3 regions of the Marinomonas gallaica genome follow, and region 3 is predicted to be linked to each of the others. Evidence: predicted binding sites of a transcription regulator. Region 3 holds the regulator's gene; each other region holds the start of a gene.
The links. The regulator PhoB, encoded in region 3, activates phosphate uptake and scavenging genes when phosphate is short. The targets are predictions, from matches to a motif close to TGTCATANNNNTGTCANA.

Region 1: the regulator PhoB is predicted to act here: its motif matches at 6,383-6,400, upstream of ACPUEK_RS05100 (Na/Pi symporter).
Region 2: the regulator PhoB is predicted to act here: its motif matches at 6,330-6,347, upstream of ACPUEK_RS08035 (inorganic phosphate transporter).

Annotation. Positions count from the first base shown of each region.
Region 1 is NZ_CP187511.1:1,087,328-1,095,005, reverse strand. Features, by position in the region: gene ACPUEK_RS05125 (TRAP transporter permease) at 1-697, shown strand, start outside; gene ACPUEK_RS05120 (BLUF domain-containing protein) at 724-1,158, opposite strand; gene ACPUEK_RS05115 (histone deacetylase family protein) at 1,285-2,208, opposite strand; gene ACPUEK_RS05110 (GNAT family N-acetyltransferase) at 2,448-4,880, shown strand; gene ACPUEK_RS05105 (hypothetical protein) at 4,941-5,159, opposite strand; gene ACPUEK_RS05100 (Na/Pi symporter) at 5,187-6,341, opposite strand; gene ACPUEK_RS05095 (class I SAM-dependent methyltransferase) at 6,573-7,229, shown strand; rRNA gene rrf (5S ribosomal RNA) at 7,660-7,678, opposite strand, start outside.
Region 2 is NZ_CP187511.1:1,709,711-1,717,388, forward strand. Features, by position in the region: gene folE (GTP cyclohydrolase I FolE) at 1-632, shown strand, start outside; gene ACPUEK_RS08005 (carboxylate/amino acid/amine transporter) at 715-1,599, opposite strand; tRNA gene ACPUEK_RS08010 (tRNA-Leu) at 1,791-1,875, shown strand; tRNA gene ACPUEK_RS08015 (tRNA-Leu) at 2,039-2,123, shown strand; gene ACPUEK_RS08020 (MFS transporter) at 2,240-3,478, opposite strand; gene ACPUEK_RS08025 (AraC family transcriptional regulator) at 3,592-4,500, opposite strand; gene exaC (acetaldehyde dehydrogenase ExaC) at 4,703-6,220, shown strand; gene ACPUEK_RS08035 (inorganic phosphate transporter) at 6,586-7,678, shown strand, end outside.
Region 3 is NZ_CP187511.1:729,330-737,007, forward strand. Features, by position in the region: gene phoU (phosphate signaling complex protein PhoU) at 1-75, shown strand, start outside; gene ACPUEK_RS03380 (Hpt domain-containing protein) at 141-473, opposite strand; gene ACPUEK_RS03385 (sensor histidine kinase) at 492-2,288, opposite strand; gene ACPUEK_RS03390 (molybdopterin-dependent oxidoreductase) at 2,291-2,800, opposite strand; gene cysZ (sulfate transporter CysZ) at 3,020-3,790, shown strand; gene ACPUEK_RS03400 (response regulator) at 3,800-4,627, shown strand; gene phoR (phosphate regulon sensor histidine kinase PhoR) at 4,703-6,061, opposite strand; gene phoB (phosphate regulon transcriptional regulator PhoB) at 6,115-6,810, opposite strand; gene ubiA (4-hydroxybenzoate octaprenyltransferase) at 6,895-7,678, opposite strand, start outside.

The DNA.
Region 1 (7,678 bases), 360 kb from region 3:
AGCCGCTTACATTGTGTTGGCTACCTTATCTGCACCAGCACTGTACAGTTTGATCGCTGAATCGCAACTGATTGATATGGTCATGGCTGGCAACTTGCCAGAGCAAGCCAAAGTGATCTTTATGTTGATTGATCCAGATAAGTACGCCTTGCTGTCTGCGCCAATGAGTCAAGCTGACGCTACCGCATTGATTGCTCAAGTACCGGCCGACTTTAAAACGCAGCTGTTAGAACAGGCGCTTGATCCAGCGGTTCTAAGCGCCACACTGCTGACTGCACACATGATCATTTTCTGGTTATCACAAGATTCCAACGTTACACCACCGGTGTGTTTAACGGCGTTTGCCGCTGCAGCTATCGCTAAAACACCGCCAATGGCGACCGGATTTACCGCTTGGAAAATCGCAAAAGGCTTGTATATCGTGCCGTTGATCTTGGCTTACACCAACTTTATCGGTGGCGAGCCTCAAGACGTACTGCGAATATTTGTCTTTGCGCTGTTTGGTATTTATGCGTTTGTCGGCTTGATGGAAGGGTATTTAGAAGGGCCTTTGCCTATCTTGTTGCGTCTTTTTTCTGGCGTTGCGGCACTTCTGATGCTGTGGCCACATAATAGCGTATTAATAGATACGGCGGGCTTGGCTTTGTTCCTTGCGCTGTTCATTTACAGCCGAAAGAAACGTGCTCAGATAGCCTAGTGCAACGTAGAGTCATAGCGACATCGCTATGACTCTTCTTCCAAGATACTGGCAATTAAATCACGAACATCTTTCACGATTGCGATCGCATCATCAGGAGTGTAACTGAGTGGCGAGAATTTTTCAGATCCCGTACGACGACGAATGAGATCTCTCATCACCGCGTTATCTTGCAGATATCCCATATTCCAGCCATCAAAGTCACGTTGTGTCGTATAGTCATAACCGATAATTTGGACATTCTCGTGCCGAGGATCGCTCAGAATACGAGCATAGGTCTGACAAACTTGATCTCGTGGCCCTTCTAAGCATTGTAAAAACCAATGCTGATTAAAGCATAAGAGCCCCGTCAGTGAATTCCGCTGATTATTAAAACGGGCAGATTTAAGAATGGATTCAATTGATGATGGCTTAAATTCGGCCGTTGCTCGACTTGCATAAATTAAGCGTACAAGACTCATGCTTCCCTCCAGTAACATTCATCATTGGAAATACATGAGATTATCAAGCAATCACATCCCTCAGTAGCGCATTACTGTGAGAAAAGTTTACTAAAGGTTACCACCTGTAATGTTCTGAAAATGCGTCTATAACTTCATAATGGTTTTTAAGTGGCTGAATACTGCACGTCCTAATGCATCGGTATTGTACCCGCCTTCAAGCACTGAAATTACACGCCCTTCACAATGTCGATCTGCTACGTCCATTAACTTCTCGGTAACCCATACAATATCGTCTTCACGCAATCGCAACTGTCCCATTGGGTCTTCTGCGAGCGCATCGAAACCGGCTGAAATCATCAATAGCTGCGGTTTAAAAATCTCTAACGCCGGAAACAGCTCGGACTCATAAGCGGCACGGAAGTCCTCACCTTTCGAGCCCTTTTCCAAAGGCATGTGTACGATATTGTCGTGGGAGGCTCCAGGATCTGGATACGGAAACAAAGGGTATTGATAGCTAGAGGCGTACAGCACTTTGGCATCAGCTTCGAAAATACTTTCCGTACCGTTACCGTGATGGACATCAAAATCGACAATGGCGATACGTTCTATACCATACTCATTCAGAGCATGGCGCGCGCCAACAGCGATATTATTGAATAAGCAAAAACCCATCGCTTTGTCGTACTCTGCATGATGCCCCGGTGGACGCACGGCACAAAACGCATTTTGCACTTCCCCACTCATGATCATATTCACTGCTTGCACTACGGATCCAGAGGCACGTAAAGCCGCCTCGAGTGTGCTGGGCATCATTAAGGTTTCTTTGTCTAACTCAACGTGTCCTTCTTCTGGTGCTTGAGCAAATATCGACGCAACATAATCAGGATCATGTGTCGCATTTAGCTGCGCTACAGTGGCCTTTTCAGCTTCTCGCCATCGTAAGAAGTCCATCAATTGCCCGGCAATGAGGCGATTCTGAATCGCTTCAAGGCGTTGAGGAGATTCTGGGTGATCGTCTCCAAGCTGATGTTCTTCACACGTAGGGTGAGTCAAGTAGGCGGTCGTCATATCGGTATCCGTTAAAATCTGCACCCAAATCAAGGGTCACTATTATTGTTATTCATCGTCGTAGCCAGTAAGGCTACTATAAGGCGATATTCGGTTAACTGCGTTATATCAAGCCATAGTTAGCACTAGGCAGCCTATCCGACATTGGTCTAGACTGCTATAAATACAATGCATTCTCTGTCGTTGAGCGAGGGCATTTGCCAAGACGTTCGCCACAGGCTATTCAGGGAGACTTTTGCATGTCAAAACACGCGCTGCAGCCATTATTAGCCCCTTCTTCTATTTTAGTGTTTACAGGAGAAGATCGCCTTAACCCCATTCTTCATGCAGTGCTTAGAGCCCTTTCTTTTGGTGGCCGTCGAGGCAAAGTATTCTTATATGGCACCCAGCCAGATGACAGTATCGGCGTACTTCCATTCGATCAACTGAGTTCACTCGAAAGCTTAGCAAACACACCTGATCTAGCCATTTTGGCCGGTGAAGACCCGCGTCCATTAACTCAAATTATCGAGCAGTGTGGGTCGTTATCAATCCCAGCTCTCTTAGTATTCACTGGCTCTGATGAAAACCCTGATGAAATACTAAAAGCGGCACGGCAGCATGGCGTGCGACTTATTGGTCCCAATAGCTTTGGCATGTGTCGCCCTAAGCAAGGCTTTTCAGCATGGTTAGGGTTAACTCAACCTATTCCTGGACGCTTAGCATTGTTGTCTCAATCCGGCACGGTTGCCAGTGCTTTGGTTGACTGGGCGACTTGGCAGGGCATTGGCTTTTCTCAAGTCGTATCAATGGGCAGTCCTATCGACGTTATGCCTTCGCAAATCCTAGACTATTTGTCGAATGATTTTGAAAGCCAGTCCATTCTGATGTACCTACAAAAGATTGGTTCAACCACACGTTTCCTCAGTAGCTTACGTGCCGCCAGCCGCTCTAAGCCCGTTGCCGTCGTGACAGAACACAACATTGGCGCGGATCCTAGAGTTCTTGATGCCGCGTTAAGCCGAACTGGCGCGGTACGTGGCCGTCGACTGAACGACCTGGTAGCAGCGGCATCCGTGATGACCAATGCACGTCGAGTCAAACAAGGGTCATTAATGATCATTGGTAATGGATCTGGTCCAGGTGAACTGGCTGCGCAGCGTGCAGAAGAAGTGAATGTTAACTTACTGTCCCCTAGTGAAGAATTACATACTAAGCTTGAAGGCATTATGGACGGACGAGGCAGCATTGGCAGCGTGACCACGGCATGGGCGAGCTGTAACGCTGATCTGTTTGTTGATCTCGCTGAAACCGCTTTAGCTGATAAAGAATGTGGCGCTGTACTTTTGATGTTAAGCCCGACCGCATTGATTAATATGGTGTCCTTGTACGATCAAGTATTACAGCTGCATAAGAAGCAAAAGAAGCTGGTGATGGTCTGTATGCTAGGTGGTGGGCACATGGTGGCATTGCGTACTCGTATCAATGAAGCTGGTATACCAACCTTTCGCACCCCCGAAGCCGCCATCGAAGGCTTTCAGTTTTTAGTCCAGTTCCACCGTAACCAATTACTCGCTAAACAAACGCCTGATAGCCATGCGTTTCGCTTCAATATTGATGTCGCTGCGGCACGCGCTAAGCTAAAAGAAATGATTAAAGCTGGCAACAAAACACCGACAGCTGATGATCTCAAAGAAGTCTTTGAACTCTTTAACTTCCGTTTAATTGCTCGGCGACAGTCCCATTTTTTACTAAAAAAACCCATCCATTTACGCTCTTTTCGAGACCCAGTGTTCGGCCCTGCGATAGGCTTATCTTTGGAAGGTGCGAATCAATGGCACCACCAAACTGAGGCGGTAGCGTTACCGCCTCTGAATACGATTTTGTCTAAGGATTTGATCCAGCGGGCTTTTCCGAATGTTGAGTCCTTTGAGTTAGAGGACTTATTACGCAGTTTTTCAACCATGATTTGCGAACTGCCTGAGCTAGAATATGTTGAGCTGGCGGACGTACGTATACATGAAAGTGGCAGTATTTTTGCGAACGTCAAAGCCAAACTAAAAAGTAGCGGTAAATTAAGACGCTATGAACACCTAGCGATTCAGCCTTATCCTCGACAGTGGGTCAAACAAGTCACCCTTCGTGATGGGCAAGACATTACGCTGCGACCAATTTTGCCTCGTGATGCCTACATGATGGCAGAGTTCGTCAAAAACCTATCCCACGAAAGCCGCTATTTCCGATTCATTGCTAACATCCAAGAACTGACGCCTAAGATGATCGCCAGTTTATCTCATATCGATTATGACCGAGAAATGGCATTAATTGCCGTGGGAGATAAAGAAGGCGAACAAGTGCTTATGGGCGCTGCTCGCTTTAGTGACAACTTCGATGATAAGAGCTGTGAGTTCGCGGTGGTCATTGGTGATGAGTATCAAGGCCATGGCTTAGCAGCACTCTTAATGAGGCGCTTATTTTTAGTCGCACACTTCAAAGGGATTAAGGAGATGAAAGGTACCGTATTAGCGGAAAACAAACGCATGATCGACTTCTGCCGGCGTATTGGCTTCACTATCAAGCGTGACCCCGATGATATAGGGTTAGTAATGGCTTACTTACGCTTAACCCCCAAATTTATTGAAGGTGTAAAGGAAAAGCTAGGTATTGAGACAACATCAAAGAAAGACATATAAAAGGGCTAATGGCTTTCATTGGCCCTTTTATATCACTTTTCTGAAGTTCTCTACTTAGGTTTATTTACGCAGTTCTTCTAATACCATTTGGAAGAACGTCCGTACTTGATGCCATTTCACCGGTGACCACTCTTCCCCTAGCTCAATACTTTCCACTTCCTCATGCTGTTGATCATTATCGCGTAACTCTAATTCCGACCGAATATCGTGAATCTGCTGTTCAGTTTCATTTAGAATCGTGTGTAACTCTTCTTTTGTCATACGTTGAAAATCAGACATACTCTTCATCCTTTAGGTTACGCGCGATTAGAAAACCATACTTACGGCAATCATTAATAATGGCAATGCAATGAATACACCCAGCACCCAAACCGCAGCAAAGACTTTCTTTTCAGCGGCAACTGCCGCTAACCATTCGGCCCCTTTGATCGGCAAACCTCGCAGAAATGGCAAACCGAAAATGACCACCACAGCGAATACGTTAAATAAGAAATGCACTAACGCAATCTCCAAAGCCGATACCGCTAGAGCCCCTGAAATCGCTGTAGCAGCAAGCAAAGCGGTAACAGTCGTACCAATATTGGCACCTAGCATGAAAGGATAGATCTGCTTTAAACTAAAGGAACCTGAGCCTGCCAGAGGCACCATTAAACTCGTTGTCGTTGAAGAAGACTGTACAAACGTCGTCACCAGTGCACCGGATGCGATGCCCGTTAAGGGGCCGCGTCCTATAGCAGAATGCAAAATTTCTTTTGCTTTTCCGACCATCAAAACTTTCAATAATTTACCAATGTAGGTGATCGCTAAGAAGATGAAAGCCAAGCCTGCTAAGATCAATGCTACGCTAGCGAATGTACCTGGCAAAATGCTCGTCACATTATCAACCGCCCCGACAAAGGGCTTGGTCAACGCCTTAATCACGTTTAGATCAGACATAGAGTAACTGTCGGCTCCGATCAAGAATGTCGACAACCAAAGCGCTACATGCTCTAAAAAACCAAACATGATTTCTAATGGTAAAAAAATCGCCACCGCCATCAAGTTAAAAAAATCATGTACGGTTGCTGCAGCAAACGCTCGACGAAACTCGGCTTTATCCCGAACATGCCCAAGGCTTACCAGTGTATTCGTAACCGTCGTTCCGATGTTCGACCCCATAATCATAGGAATGGCAATCTCAACCGGTAATCCGCCCGCCACCATACCGACAATCAAAGAGGTGACTGTTGAAGAAGACTGTATCAAAGCCGTCGCGACAATCCCAATCACAAGGCCTATATACGGGTTGGAAGCAAACTCAAATAGCTCTTTTGCTTGGCCACCCGTTGCCGCTTTAAAACCTGAACCAATCATGCCAACAGCACTGATTAACACATAGACCAGCACTAACACTGCCAGCCACTGCGGCCAACGACTTCCACTTGATACTTGTGGTGCTTGTAACGCTTCTGAACTATTCATGACATCACCCCCATTAGGAAAATGTCATCCTAGTCCGCCGTGATGACAGAAACGTGACTACCTCACAGATATTTCTTATTACAATTAGTAGAGCCTTAAGGAAGACAAGTGCCCCTACACAAATAAACCCCGATGCAAATAGGCTTGGTGCTATACTGGCATTGCAAACACCCTCGTTGCGTCATTTATCTTCGATAGCTGGCCTAGCGCCTACTTCTTTCTGAGAAATCTATGACGACCCTTCGACTGCGTTATCAAACCATCGAGTTTGACAAAACTGATATACACTTATGTACGCTACGCGATAATCAAGAGTTCTACGATCCTGATGGCATTGCAGAAAAGCTTGGCATTTCATCTGCCACATGGCCCCTCTTTGGCATTGTCTGGCCCTCAAGCTTAGTCTTGGCTCATCATATTTGTAATTACGAAACTGGTACGAAAAGGGTCCTAGAGATTGGCTGCGGTATGGCTCTATCGAGCTTACTTCTAAATAAAAGAGACGTTAATATTACAGCAACGGATTACCACCCAGAGTCAGGACTCTTCCTCAATCGCAATACTGAACTTAATGGGGATAAAATCATCCCTTATCTGCAAGCAGACTGGGCTGAGAAAGACGATACCTTAGGGCTATTTGACTTAATTATTGGTAGTGACGTGCTTTACGAGGATAGCCATATAGAACTGTTGGCGAACTTTATTCAAGAGCATGCTTCCCCTGACTGCAAAGTTATTTTGGTCGATCCAGGCCGAGGCCGTAAAAACAAAATGACTCATAAAATGGCAAGTTTTGGCTTCGATTGCGTTCAGACAAAACCTATTCACACAGATTATCTGCCAAATCAGTTTAAAGGCCATATTTTAAGTTTTAGCCGCTTAAGCTAATCAACACCAGCTCTTTATATTTGGGCTTTGAATACTGTCTGGGTTAGAACCTTAATCTCAGTAGCAAAAAGCCCTGACAGCGTTTGCTATCAGGACTTCCTTTGTAGGATGCTTGACGATATCTATACCCTTGCGGGACTCCCACACTACCATCGGCGATGGTGAGCGCCTGCGGCGTGTTGAGAGCCACTTCTGAGTTCGGGATGGGATCAGGTGGTGCGATGTCTCTGTTTTTCTGAACGCCTTCTCTAATCGATGTCATAAGGTACAGTCTTTTGAGGTCACCCGCTGAAGCGTCGAAGCATGAGACAGGCGCAAGCGGGGCATAAAAGGGATGCGCAATCTAGCTGTTTTGAGGTGTTGAGATGCAGAAAACCGCAGACACAAAAAAGCCCTGACAGCATCGCTATCAGGGCTTCCTTTGTATGATGCTTGACGACGACCTACTC
Region 2 (7,678 bases), 980 kb from region 3:
AAGAAGCGAGTCGTGTTCGTGATGCGCTCATCAAGCATGGCCTTGAAACGCCAATGATAGACAACGGGTTTACAACAGAAGAAAAGTATCAGCGTATCAAATCTGCGTTTGAAGATGTTGTCTACACATTAGGCTTGGATCTAACGGATGACAGTCTGTCAGAGACTCCGCACCGAATCGCAAAAATGTATGTGAAAGAGATTTTCTCTGGGCTTGATTACGGCCAATTTCCAAAAATCACTGTCATTGAAAATAAAATGAAAGTGGACGAGATGGTTAAGGTCAGTGATATCTCGTTTACCAGTACTTGCGAGCATCATTTTGTCACCATCGATGGCTTAGCAAAAGTGGCGTATTTACCGAAGAACAAAATCATTGGTTTATCAAAGATCAACCGAATCGTGCGTTTCTTTGGTCAGCGTCCACAGGTACAAGAGCGACTTACTCAACAGATTCTGGTGACTTTGCAAGCATTGCTTGAAACAGACAATGTGGCGGTAAGCATTAACGCGACGCATTATTGTGTCAAAGCGCGTGGCGTGATGGATGCCAGCTCATCGACTCAAACTACGGCCCTAGGTGGTCTGTTCAAACGTAGCGATAAAACGCGTAGTGAATTTCTAGCGAATTAAATCATTCGATGCGCTCAGTACATTAAAAAAGGGAATCATTCGATTCCCTTTTTTAATGTACTGAGCTGATCTAAACCCTAGCTTACGCCTTAGCGGTGGTTAGCTTTGCTCGTTCGTTTTTTTTGATAAACCACTCGTTGAGATAAAGTGCGAACAAAATGATGCCGCCGCCAATGGCTAAACGAACGATATCGGCATCACGATTCCAAAATAAAACGTTTACCAAGATTCCCGCAGGTATCAGCAGATTGTTTGCAACTGCTAGGGCGCCTACGTTGACCAACGTGGCGCCTTTGTTCCAAGCGAAATAGCCTACTCCTGATGCGATCACACCGAGATACACTAAAATCCCCCATTGAAGGTTTGTAGTTGGTAGCTTATCGGTATTACCGAGTAATAAGAAGCACGGTACAACAACAATAAATGCGCCAATAAAAAACCATCCAAACAGCGTTAATTGTGGAAGCTCTGTTTTGGTATTCGCCATAAGACGTTTGTACGCAACCTGTCCTAAACCAAAACATAGGTTAGCGCCCTGAACGAGTAAGAAACCTTGGATAAAGCCTTCATCAATGCCTTGATAGCGGATACTGATGGCTCCGGCGACAGCAATGATGGCGCTGATAATGTAAGTGGGGTGAAAGCGGCGCTCGAGAATATCGTTGATCAAAGCGATATAAATAGGTGTCATCACCGTAAATAGAAGCACCTCTGGCACCGAAAGATGCAAGAATGATTGGTAATACAGGCCATACATTACGCCTAGCTGGCAAGCACCTATCGCCATAAGTTTCAAAGCCAGTGGCTTAGGGGTTTGGCGAAGCTTAATGAAAGGCAAGAATACGAGCATGGCAAGTGTTATGCGCATTAAAACAGAAAACCAAGCATCTACTTGCCCCGCAAGATAAACACCGATCAGGCTGAATGAAAATGCCCATAGGCCAGTCATGGCCAATAAGATCCACATAAGATAACTCTCCGAAATTGACGCGGGCATTATAAAGACGACACGTGAAATTGTCAGTAAACTTATCAGTAAAGTGTGGTTTACTAATGTATTTTATATAGTCTATTTAGAGGTTTGACGCTTAGTGGTTAAAGAATGAAATAAAAAGCTTGACCTGTATAAGCGTTTCTCTATAATACGCCACATTCCTTGCGGGAGTGGTGGAATTGGTAGACACGCTGGATTTAGGTTCCAGTGCTTCACGGCGTGAGAGTTCGAGTCTCTCCTTCCGCACCAAATTTAAAAAAGCCGATCTAAATAGATCGGCTTTTTTATTGCCTAAAATAAATGGTTGATACATAAAGCATTTATTTATATTAAGTCGAGTCGCTTTTTTTATAAAAGCGCTAAAAAATACTTGACCTTAAAATGCGTATCCCTATAATACGCCTCATTCCTTGCGGGAGTGGTGGAATTGGTAGACACGCTGGATTTAGGTTCCAGTGCTTCACGGCGTGAGAGTTCGAGTCTCTCCTTCCGCACCAAATTTAAAAAAGCCGATCTATTTAGATCGGCTTTTTTTTTGCCTGAAATTTATGCCCACCTATACATTTTGTGTGAATGTTGCGCTCATCTTAGTCAATACGCCGATATATGATCTCTATGCTGGTTTTGTGGGTTCATTATCATTCTCTAGAGCGTTGCGGTGGAATAGGCTGGGAAATAAGTACACCCATATACCGACTACAGCGATCGTGCCAAAGCCTCCAAGCACAATGGCTGGTACAGTGCCAAATAACGCCGCCGTTGCACCCGATTCAAATTCCCCAAGCTGATTTGAGCTGCCAATGAAGATTGAATTGGCGGCACTGACTCGTCCTCGCATATCATCCGGTGTTTCCAATTGAACTAAGGTTGAGCGAATGACTACGCTGATCATATCTGAGGCGCCCAATACAAACAGTGCTGACATAGATAGAAGTAAATGTTCCGATAACCCAAATACAATGGTGGCTAAGCCAAATAGGGCGATGGCGGCGTACATGATTTTTCCAACACTGTGGGTTAAAGGATGTCGAGCCAAATAGACAGACATTAATAGTGCGCCCACTGCTGGCGCACAACGTAGTAAGCCAAGCCCCCAAGGACCCGTTTGCAAAATGTCTTTTGCGACAATAGGGAGTAGGGCTGTTGCGCCGCCCAATAACACCGCAAACATGTCCAGAGATACGGATCCAAGAATCAGTTTGTTATTTTTAATATAGCGTAATCCACCAAATAAATGATGCAGGTTCACGGGCTGTTTTCCTTTGGATACATAGTTGTAATGTAAGAAAAACAAAATACAGCAAGACACTAAAAAACAAGCCATGCTAGTAAAATAGAGTGTAGGTGCGCCCAGTAAATAGATGACACCACCTAAAGCAGGCCCTGCAATCACGGATATTTCGCGGGCTGAAGCGATAGCGCTTACGGCTTTAGAAAGTAGTTCTGGGGGGACAAGGTTAGGTAAAATAGCTTGTCCTGCAGGCATTTCAAAAGCACGCGCAGTGCCTAGCATAACCGCGCAGGTATAGATCATGTTTGCTGATACTGTGTCTGATATGTTTCCGTAGGCCAATATGCCAACGGTTGCAGCCATGGCTAAACGAGTACAAACACAGATAAGACGACGGTTATATCGATCTGCTATATGTCCAACCACAAGCGTCAGCATAAGCTGTGGTAAAAATTGAAATAGCCCTACTAAACCAAGTGCCATCGCACTACCGGTTAAATCGTAGACTTGCCAGCCAATGCCGACAGCAAGCATCTGAAATGCGAAAGAAGAGGCGATTTGCCCAGTCCAAAAATGTATAAAATTAGGCTGGCTGAGCAGCGAATCAGGTAAGGATGGCATGGAGATCCCTTATATCACCATAAACAGTAGAATGAAGTTAATAGTATCAACTAACGTCAGGGAAAACGAAGGGAGCTTTTGGATACTCCCTTATAATCACTATAAAAGAGGGGCTAGTGTTGCAGGTTGAGTTGACTCTGGATTTGGCGTGGCGATACACCGAAATGTTGATGGAAGCGACGACTGAAGTGGCTCAAACTTTGATAGCCTAGCTCCATACTGACCTCTGTTACAGAACGTTTTTGTTTTAAAAACTCCAAGGCAACGCTCATGCGCCGTTGATGCTGATATTCGTTAGGCGTGCACCCAAGGTGACGTTTGAATTCTTGATAAAAGCGGCTTCGGCTCATACAGGAGAGCTTACTTAACTGATCAATGTCCAACGGCATAGCTAAGTTTGATTCAATAAAGCTTAACGCATTTGTTAAGCCGTTGGCATCGGGCATTAGCTTAGTGAATTGTAGTAAGGCTTCACGGCCATGATGACGCAAAATACGAGTGACCAGTTCGCTGACCCCAAAATCGACCAACAAATCGCGGTCAGGGTCATTTTGTACAAAGTCGCTTACTAGGCGATCCAGTACCTGTTGCGTGCCTTGTGTGTGTAGTGCGTGCAGTGGTTTATTTGGATTGATTAGCGACAAACCATTCATGTTAGTCACATCATTCATGCGATCGCATATTTGTGCAATGCGCTCTTGAGATATTTCAACGGTTAAGCAGGTTGTGGGTCGATCTAGTGACGCTTCCGGAAAATCGATAAAGACTTCTTCTTTAGGTGCGAGAATAAAGGATTCATGCGGTAGAAAGGGAATGTTTTCTTCACTTTTGGTATGCATTACTTTGGCGCCAGTGACCATGCCGCAATAGAGTAGTGAATCCGATTTCAAGCTAACTCGCTCTGCTTGTTCATAAGTATCATAGATGCTGAGTTCGGCGTGTGGGCCAGCAAAACAAACGCGGTTTTCTACAAGCTTTGTGGGCTGTCGCAGCGTCCCAAGGCTCGCAATTTGATGAGTCATACACACCTCTTTAATTGTTGTTTGATGGTAGTGCTGAGTAAGGGTTGTTTAATGATTAACCTAAATTATAGAGTACGGTCAACGTTTATGGACTGCTAGACAAGTTTTTTAGACTGTCAGACAAGAAACTTCCAAAACATAGGTCTACATTGAATGCATAGTAATTGAATTACTGAAAACAACAATAACCGGAGTAAACAGTATGATCTATGCAAAACCAGGTTCTGAAGGCAGCGTTGTTAGCTTTAATGAGCAGTATGAAAACTTTATCGGTGGCGAATGGGTAGCCCCAGTTAAAGGTGAATACTTTGACAACGTCAGCCCTGTCGATGGTAAACCATTCTGTCGTATTCCTCGATCTACCGAAGAAGATATTAACCTTGCACTTGATGCAGCGCATGCTGCAAAAGAGGCTTGGGGTAAAACATCGGTTCAAGCGCGTTCATTAGTGCTGTTAAAAATCGCTGATCGCATTGAAGCAAATTTAGAAGTTTTGGCAGTCGCGGACACTTGGGATAATGGGAAGTCAGTCCGAGAAACCTTAGCTGCAGATGTACCACTTGCAGCGGATCACTTCCGCTATTTCGCGGGGGCTATTCGTGCTCAAGAAGGCTCCATCGGTGAAATCGACGAGAACACCGTCGCCTACCACTTTCACGAACCACTAGGTGTTGTGGGTCAGATTATCCCGTGGAACTTCCCTTTGCTCATGGCAGCATGGAAATTAGCACCAGCGCTCGCTGCGGGTAACTGTGTGGTGCTAAAACCTGCCGAACAAACACCTGCTTCTATTTTAGTATTAGCTGAATTGATTAGTGACTTGTTACCCGCTGGCGTGCTCAACATAGTCAACGGCTACGGCGCAGAGGCCGGACAAGCGTTGGCAACCAGTAAACGAATCGCCAAAATTGCCTTCACTGGTTCTACCCCCGTTGGCTCACACATCCTAAAATGTGCCGCTGAAAACATTATACCATCCACTGTCGAGTTAGGCGGAAAATCACCTAATGTCTACTTTAGCGACATCATGGACGCTGAAGACGAGTTTGTTAGCAAATGTGTTGAAGGTGCCGTATTGGCGTTCTTTAACCAAGGTGAAGTATGTACCTGTCCGTCGCGTTTGTTGATCCAAGAAGATATGTACGATGATTTTATTAAGCTTGTCATAGACCGCATTGAAAAGATTAAACGTGGGAACCCACTGGATACTGACACCATGGTGGGGGCTCAAGCGTCACAAGAGCAGTTTGAGAAGATCCTAAGTTACCTAAAAATTGGCCGCGATGAGGGGGCTGAGGTACTTGTTGGTGGTGATCAAGAAGTGGTTGAGGGTTTCAATGATGGATTTTACATTAAGCCAACACTGCTCAAAGGCACCAATGACATGCGTGTCTTCCAAGAAGAAATTTTCGGTCCTGTTGTATCCGTGACTACCTTTAAAGATGAAGCTGAAGCGTTAGCGATAGCCAACGATACTGAGTTTGGTCTGGGTGCTGGCGTATGGACCCGTGACACCAATCGCGCTTATCGCATGGGGCGCGGTATTCAGTCCGGCCGAGTGTGGATGAACTGCTACCACCAATACCCAGCACATGCAGCATTTGGTGGTTACAAAAAATCCGGTGTCGGTCGAGAAAACCACAAAATGATGCTTGATCACTATCAGCAAACTAAGAATATGTTAGTAAGCTACGATATTAACCCAATGGGCTTCTTCTAAGTCCCAGTTACTTTTTACCCTGAGAATTGGCCCCCCAATTCTAACTTTTTAGCCCCTTTTGGGGCTTTTTTTTGCCTAAATTTAATAAAATATTCAGAATGGTATTGGTTGTAACATTGCTGTCACATTAAAGTCATATAAATGCAACCGAAATGAAATGTGCGCCAAAAAACCTCTTACTTAAATCATGATTCAGGCTCTATTGGGTTTTTATAAAAATGTTCTAAGTGTAGAATGACGCGCGTTTCAGTTTAATGAATTTTGACGGATTAATTTGAAAGGCTGGTTTGGGCCCTCTAGGAAAAGAGCGGCTAGGTGAAGATTCGCCAACCAGCGTCGTTTAATTTTTTAAGAAGTATCTTTTTATGGATCTTACAGATTACGGCACAAGCTCAAAGACTACCCGTGGCGGTGATATCGTTCGGATTTTGATCGCTCTAGCGTTCGTTGTTTTGTCTGGCTACTATGCGTATACGCATGGAGAGGGCATCTCAAACATTTCTATCTTAGCTATTGCATCCGCTTTTGGCGCTTATATGGCGTTAAATATCGGTGCCAATGACGTAGCGAACAACGTTGGCCCTGCAGTAGGCTCTAAAGCTTTGTCTATGGTTGGAGCGATTCTAATTGCAGCAGTATTTGAAGCGGCGGGGGCAATTGTTGCTGGCGGTAGTGTTGTTGGGACCATTAAAAAAGGCATTATTAACCCTAATGCGATTGCAGATGTAGAAACATTTATCTGGGTTATGATGGCTGCTTTATTGGCTGGCGCAATTTGGTTGAACTTGGCAACGTATCTAGGTGCGCCAGTCTCAACGACTCACTCGATTGTGGGTGGTGTTATGGGAGCGGGTATTGCCGCCGGTGGTTGGGATATCGCCAACTGGGATAAAGTGGGCGCGATTGTTGCTAGTTGGGTGATCTCACCTGCATTGGGTGGCATTATCGCTGCGTCTTTTTTGATCTATATTAAACGATCCGTCATGTACAAGAGTGACAGGATAGAAGCGGCTAAAAAAGTTGTGCCATTTTTGGTTGCTCTAATGGTATGGGCTTTTTCAACGTACCTAGCAATGAAAGGTCTCAAGAAGATCTGGAATCTGGATATTGTTACGGCTTTATTGATAGGCTTAGGTCTGGCGTTAACCGTCTACTTTATTGTTCGCCCTGCAGTCGACCGTGCAGCAAATGCACTTAAGAATGATAAAGACGCGGTCAATAGCTTATTTACTATTCCATTGATTGTTTCTGCTGCACTATTGAGTTTTGCTCACGGCGCCAACGACGTTGCAAACGCAATTGGACCGTTGGCTGCAATCAATGATGCTCTAATGCATGGTGGTGTTTCTGCTAAAGCGTCTATTCCGCTGTGGGTTATGTTGACAGGTGGTTTGGGTATTGCCATTGGTTTAGCATTGTTTGGCCCTAAGCTTATTCGTACTGTGGGTTCAGAGATCA
Region 3 (7,678 bases):
ATCAATGGTGTGAACGTACGTCACGTACCGACTGAAGAGTTGGAAGCACTGGCAACGGAAGATAAAAAAGCGTAATACCGTATGACATGTAAAAAGGGGCTAAGTTAATGACTTCGCCCCTTTTTTGTGTCTGTATTGGCTCAAATAAGTGTATCGAGCTCTGCAATAGCTTGCCCATACTCATCTACTGCGCTTTGGTATAGGTTGCTCAAGTTTTCTGCTTGACCTTGAGAGGCATCCGATTCCATGTGTGCAAACACACCAGCTAAAGTGGACAGAGCTAGGTTAGAGCTGGAAGACTTTAAGGAATGACTGAGCTGTTCTACCTGGTGTATATCCTGTGTTTCAATAGCCGTTTTTAGGCTGACGAGCTTGGCCTGGCTGTCATTGAAATAGCTTTGCTTCACGCGACTCAGAGTATCGCGACCAATAATATCCATTAATGATTTTAGCTGTGCATGGTCTACCGACATAGTAAGGAACTCCTCATCCTAAGAAAGTAACAGGGCCTCAAGTTGGGCCGCAGTAACAGGGTAATGATAGGTTTTATCCGCCTTAATGCGAGGCAAATCCTCTATAACGGATGCTGCTACAATGATTTGGCTGCCGAATGCTTGCAATCGCTCAATGAGCTCTACTTGTTCCTCATCAAGAGCACTTTTATCGCTGATCACAATGCACTCAAAGGGTAATGTCTGGAGATTTTTCTGCTGCAGCAGGCGCGTAAGGTCTCCTTCAGTGAACAGGTCGACCTGATGATTAAGTTGTTGCAGTAACGATAGAAACGCTTGATCTAGCAAGCTGTCCGACTGCCAAATAGCCACTTTAGCACGCTTACTAGCGCTTTTGTCTGCTGCCTGAGTCTTGGCGTCGTCTAATCCCATGGGCAGGTCGATCCAGATTTCAGTACCGGCTCCTTGAGAACTGGAAAAATGTAACTCTCCACCTAATGCGCCAATCAAATAATGACAGAAGGTAAAGCCCATACCCATTTGATGAATTTGCCCAATGATCGTATTGGCTGGATTATAGGGGTTTTTACGTAAACCAACCTGAACCTTGTTAGGTAAGCCTTCACCGGAATCGCGCAAGCTGATTTGAACCATCTTGGTGGCTTTATTGCCGTGTTTTTCAGGTAAATTAAAGATGGGGAGTGTTGATGGACGGACTTGAATTAGCAGCTCTGAATGATGGCAATAGGGCGCTAAGTGAGAAATTAAAGTGATTAAAATTTCATGTAAACGTCTAAAGTCAGTCTCGACAAGCTCGGGCAGTCGCGGATCAACGTGTGCAATGGCTCGTACTTGATGGGTTAAAAAGACGCGTTCTAATGCACTGACAGCATAATTGATGTGCGCTCTTAGGTTCCCCTCATTAGTTACTGAAGACATGCGATTGGCCTCGATTAATGTGAGGTCATAATAGCAGTCTAGCTGAGTGAGTAACTGGTTACTTTGAGTGCTGAGGTGCTCTAAGTGTTCTTGAACTTTAGCATCCGATGCTGTGCTTTTTAATGTGTTTGAGTGACTTATTAGATTGGTAAAGATGGGCTTTATATCGTTCACAATACGGCTAATAATGTCGACTTTACCGGCCTGCACAGCATCAATTCGTTCTTCTAGCCGAGTATTGCGTCTCAGCGTTTGACGCAGCTCTTTTGAGACTTTGTAGGTAACGTATAACAGAGTCGAAGAGATAACGAATAGTACCAATGAAACCATCTGAATATACGCCAGCTGAACGTCTAAATCGTGACGCTTTTCAGTGATAAAGTCGTTTGCGCCTTGATTTACGATGACCACAAAATCAGTGATTTGCGAATCCAGAGAGCGTAACCGATCCACAATGATCTCTGTTTGATCCAATTGGCCTTGTTCAAGACGCTGAATATTAAGACTGATGAGTTCCAGTTCACCCGCAATAATATTCAGCAGTCGTACTGCTCGACCATTGGCAAAGTTGCGAATATTACTGCCTAAATCACCTTTACGTAAGAGATCGACTCGACTGAGCACTAAGTCGTATTGAAAGTAAGCATTACCATTGACGGGGAGGTCGGCTTCAGAGAGATCTGATAAATAGTCCATCAGACGGTAGGTTTGCAATTGCAGTTGCAGCGAATGCCAGCGCGAGCTTTCAAACACTTGTTGTGAGTTGAGCGTTGAACTGCTATCGGAGAGAGGTATCAGAGTAAAGGTCAGTAACGATGTGATCATCATAAACACAATCAGCAGATTCGCTAACCAACGTTTAAACCGAGGTTTTTTGCACTCTGCATCTACGTCCATAATCAGTAGTCCGCTCGCATCACTTTAAGTTTATATAATTGCCAAATAGAGCGACCATAGAAGGCTTCGTTTTTTAAGTCTGGGTTGTCATCAAAGTTATAAATAACCATTAATGGGCCTTTACTACGCACAGCAATGGGTTGCCCATCCATTTCATAGGCAATGATGGCGCCTAATTGAGTAAAGTCTTCCAGTGGTATTTCAGTGATGTACTGATTAAAGGCGGTTAGACGAAGGACGCTTCCTTTAATGCCTTGCTGCTCAAGTAGGTCTCTCGGGTTAAAACCTTTGTAGTGATGCACACCTTCTTCCCAAGGGTTATGGGTAGAGATGTCGTAAGAGGGGAGCTGTTTGAGTGCGGCTAAATCGAATGTTAAAGAGGTTTCTGTATCACTGTGGTGATTCGTGACGGTGAGAATCGTATTGCCTTGCATCGCTTCATTGGCAGCAAGCGCCATTGTTGTCATCAAAGCGACGTATAATGAGAAAGACCACATGAAAAGACGTTTCATATTCGTACCTTGTCTTGAGCTTAGTGAACGCATGAGTAAACCACGAGTGTAGCAAATTTGCTTACAGGGAATAGGGGCAATAGCGAACAATAGTTACATATCTCAAGCAATTCGAGGCTTCTCTGGCGCAGGCAAGACACTTTTTTGCTGAAAAATATGCTTAAATAGACACCAATTATTAGTGCTACAAGTGTTGATTTTTAAACAGGGGTTTAGTTCGTGATCACTCATCCATTTGCCGCCGTAGGCGCTTACATACAAGCATTCCCGCTTCTTTTATCAAGCCGATTACGTTTGTTTTTATTGGCACCAATTGTGGCCAATATTGCGTTAATGGTACTGCTTTACACCGTGGCACTGAGCTATATGTCTGTTGCGGTAGATGAAATGATGGGCTACATACCTGATTGGATGTCGTTCTTAAACTGGTTGTTTTATTTGCTGCTGAACATTGCCATCGGTTTGATGATGTTTTACAGCTTCTCTGTGGGGGTTAATATCCTTGCTGCCCCCTTTATGGCATTTTTAGCGGAAAAAGTAGAAGAACAGCAAACGGGCAAAGAGTTCGATGAAGACATGAGTTTTACTGGGCTTATGGTGATTACTGGGCGCAGCTTAAAGCGTGAAATGCAGAAACTGGGGTATTTTTTACCGCGCTTTATTGCATTGCTGTTGCTGTCGTTTATTCCAGTGGTGAATATTGTCACGTCGGTGTTGATTGTGTTGTTCTCCGCTTGGATGCTGTCCTTGCAATACATGGATTATGCGTTTGATAACAATAAAGTCAGCTTCCCTGAAATGCGAGCCTCTCTGCGAGAAAAGCCGCTGCTATGTTGGACGTTTGGCTTTATCGTGATGTTTGGTGTCACCATTCCTTTCTTAAACCTGTTTGTTATGCCGATTGCGGTAGTGGCAGCCACACTCTTGTGGATCAAGGTATTTAGTGAGCGCTTTGTGAATTACGCCGATCTTTTGTCACAGACTCGATAGGATTACATTTTGAAAATACTGGTTGTTGATGATGCGTCGTTTACGCGAGATTTGATTAAACGTACGTTGCGTAAAAGTTTTCCTGCTGTGACGGTCGAGGAAGCGGTAAATGGTCGCAAAGCACAGCAAATGCTACAGAAATCTACGTTTGATATGGTGCTATGCGACTGGGAAATGCCTGAAATGACAGGTGTGGAACTACTGCAATGGTGCCGAGAGCAACCGCAATACAAGAAAGAAACACTGCCTTTTGTCATGATTACCAGTCGTGGTGATAAGTCTCATGTGGTTGAAGCGGTGCAGTCAGGTGTGACCGATTATTTAGGTAAACCCTTTTCAGCGGAACAGTTAGTACAGAAAGTAGTGACGGCTGCCAAACGTAATGGCATCGAGAAGAAGTTGGGTGATGCACCTAAAAAACCAACCGCTTCAAGCGGCGGCATTGCTTCGGGTTCGCTGGATGTGTTGATGGCGACGACGGTTGCGCCGAAAGCGGCTTCGCCTAAAATCACGAACCCAACAGTGTCGGTCAAAGACGTCAAGATACCAACCAAAGTTCGTTTTGCGGGCAAAGAGTTTCGTTGCATGGTGGTGCATTTCGCTAAAGACGAAGCCACGATGTTGATAAAAAGTGACGATGTGATTCCGACGGTGCTTGATCAAGCGGTGTTAGATTTGACGTTTGAGCAGAAGGTGAACCGTTTAAATTACTACGTGCAATCTGTCGCGACGACCGAGAAGAAACCGGACTCTGCTTTTTTAACAGTGACTCTGCTATTGATTGACCAAGATGCTGAAAAAGAAGCGTTTATAAAAGCGTTGTTTGATTCATTGTAACGTGACGACACGATTATAAGAATGCCCGCATACAATCGTATAGCGGGCATTTTTTTGGTAACGAAACGAGGTTCTCTAGGAGGTCGAAGAGGTTTCCGTTGTCGCATCTTCTTCTTGTGCCTGCGAATGTGCCTGCGGCTGAACGGGTGCATCAATACCGTCGGCTTCTGTCGCCACCGTTGCAAGGAGCGCCTCCTGACGAACACGGTCGGTTGGGAAGTGACACGAGAACGTACTACCAAAGCCTGGTTGGCTTCGAATTTGTAGCTTCGCATTATGGTGAATCAGTACGTGCTTAACGATGGCTAGACCTAGGCCGGTTCCGCCAGTGTTTGAACCTCGTCCTTTATCGACGCGGAAGAAACGTTCGGTCAATCGCGGAATATGGCGGGGATCGATACCTAAACCTTGATCTTCAACTGAGAATACGCCACTGAACTCATTCTGAACCCATTTAACGCGAATAACGCCGCCTTCAGGTGAGTACTTGATGGCGTTTACTACTAGGTTTGAGAACGCGCTGTAGAGCTCGCTGCTGGCGCCATAAATATAGCTGTCTTCGGGCAGATCAAAGCTAATCTCATGCTCATCAGACATCATTGGTAAGGCGGTCTTTTTGACCGTTTCACAAATGTCATCAATTTTGAGCCACTGATGCGCTTCACGCTTATCATTGGTCTCTAAACGTGATAGTAGCAGCAGATCTTCAATCAAATGCTCCATACGCAATGACTGATCCGACATGTTCACAATGCCTCGTTGCATCGATGGCGGAAGGTTATCTTTAAACATAGACAGTGTTTCGAGATAGCCTTTAATCACCGTAAGCGGCGTTTTTAGCTCGTGTGAGGCATTGGCAACGAAGTCTTTACGCATTTGCTCTAGTAGATGTAAACGGGTGACATCACGAACAAAAATCAGGTGATCATTTTGATCGTACAAAGTAGTTTGTACTTCTAGATAGATACCGTCTTTTGACGGAGATTTGATGACTAAAGGCTCACCAAAGCGCTTTTGAGAGAAATAACGAAAGAATTCTGGGTTTCGTAAAATGTTGGTGATTGGCTGACCGCGGTCCGTAGGGCGCTGTAAACCAAGCAACAAGCCCGCCGAATTGTTCCACCATTCCAAATTGCCGTTACTGTCCGCCATGATGACGCCTTCTTTAAGGGCGGCGGTAGAGTTTTCAATCCGGTTAAGTGCCTGACGCATTCGGCGTTTAGATTTGCGTTGTTTCTTTTGTAGACGATACACCGCATCAAAGATTTCACCCCAAATACCAGAGGCTTCTGGGGGGGCCGCTTTACCTGAGCGACGTAACCAACAGTGAAATTGGTACAGTTGGTACAGTTGCCAGTAGAGAGTGCCCAGTACATAAAGTAAGGCGAGTGCGAGAATATGGCCCAATACGAAACCTATGGCGATTACCGCCATGAGTCCACTCATCCATGTAAGGAAAGCCCGTTGCCAAGTTCGCTTCATATATATTAAGCCGTTCGTTTCGCAGAGAAACGGTATCCCGTACCGCGAACCGTTTGAATTAAAAAGTCATGTGACTCGCCGATCGCTTTGCGCAAGCGGCGGATATGTACGTCTACGGTACGCTCTTCAACATAGACATTACCACCCCAAACTTGATCCAATAGCTGAGCACGAGAGTAAGCACGTTCTTGGTGAGTCATTAAAAACTTCAACAAACGATACTCCGTTGGCCCCATTTCGATCGGCGAAGTGCCAATTGAAACACGTTGGCTAATCGGGTCAAGCAGCAAACCTTCTACTTCGATTGGATCATCAACACCTTGTGGTGTCGCACGGCGAAGCACCGCTTTCAGGCGAGCCACCAATTCACGCGGCGAAAATGGTTTGGTGATGTAATCGTCCGCCCCTACTTCTAACCCTTGGATTTTATTGTCTTCTTCGCTTTTCGCCGTCAACATAATCACAGGGATTTCGGCGGTCGTTGGGTCTTTCTTTAGACGGCGAGTCAACTCGACGCCACTACCACCAGGCATCATCCAATCCACAAGTACCAAGTCAGGTCGATGATCGACGATCATCTCATGAGCCTGTTGGCTATTTTCAGCTTCCATGTATTCATAGCCAGCCATTTCCAGCGCGACAGCGATCATCTCGCGGATTGGGGCTTCATCATCAATAATTAAAACTTTTTTACCGGTCACAGGATTTATCCTCATCTCAGGAACGGTAGATATTAAAGCCTCTAAATGTGACAACTGTGTTAAATTGTCACATCAGTGCCACATTCAAATGTAATACCCGAGTAAGATTCCTGCAAAGATACAGTAACCGACGCGGTTATTATCTAGGAAAGAGCGAAAACACGCTTGCCGATCTCGATCTTTCGCTTGTAGGTATTGCTGGTAAAACAGATACACAGCACCGAGTAAGCTGACAAAGTACAACAGGCCTAATTGAGCAATCACACCGATCCACATCATCAAGGATAGGGTCAATCCCTGTAAAATCAAAATCACCAGTAAGTCGTAGCGACCAAACAAAATCGCCGTCGACTTAATACCCACTTTAATGTCATCTGGGCGGTCTGTCATAGCGTAGTAAGTATCGTAAGCAATGGTCCAGAAGCAGTTTGCCACAAACAACATCCACAGCTGTGGGTCTAATAAGCTACCGCCTTGGGCGCTGTAAGCCATCGGGATGGCCCAGGAGAAGGCTAAGCCCAAAAATAGCTGTGGCAAATGCGTGTAGCGTTTCATAAACGGATACAAAGCAGCTAAGAACAAACCGACAAAAGACAACAAAATGGTCTGCCAATCGGTAAATAGCACTAAAATAAAGCTTAAAATCGATAAACCAGCAAACAGCGCTAAGGCTTCTACTTCCGATACCCGACCCGATGGCAATGGACGATTCTTGGTGCGTTCGACAAAGCCGTCCACTTTACGGTCGGCAAAGTCGTTAATCACACAGCCGGCAGAGCGCATACTGAACACGCCCAACACAAAAATAAATATTAGATGCCATTTTGGCCAGCCGTCAGCGGCTAACCATAGCGCCCATAATGTCGGC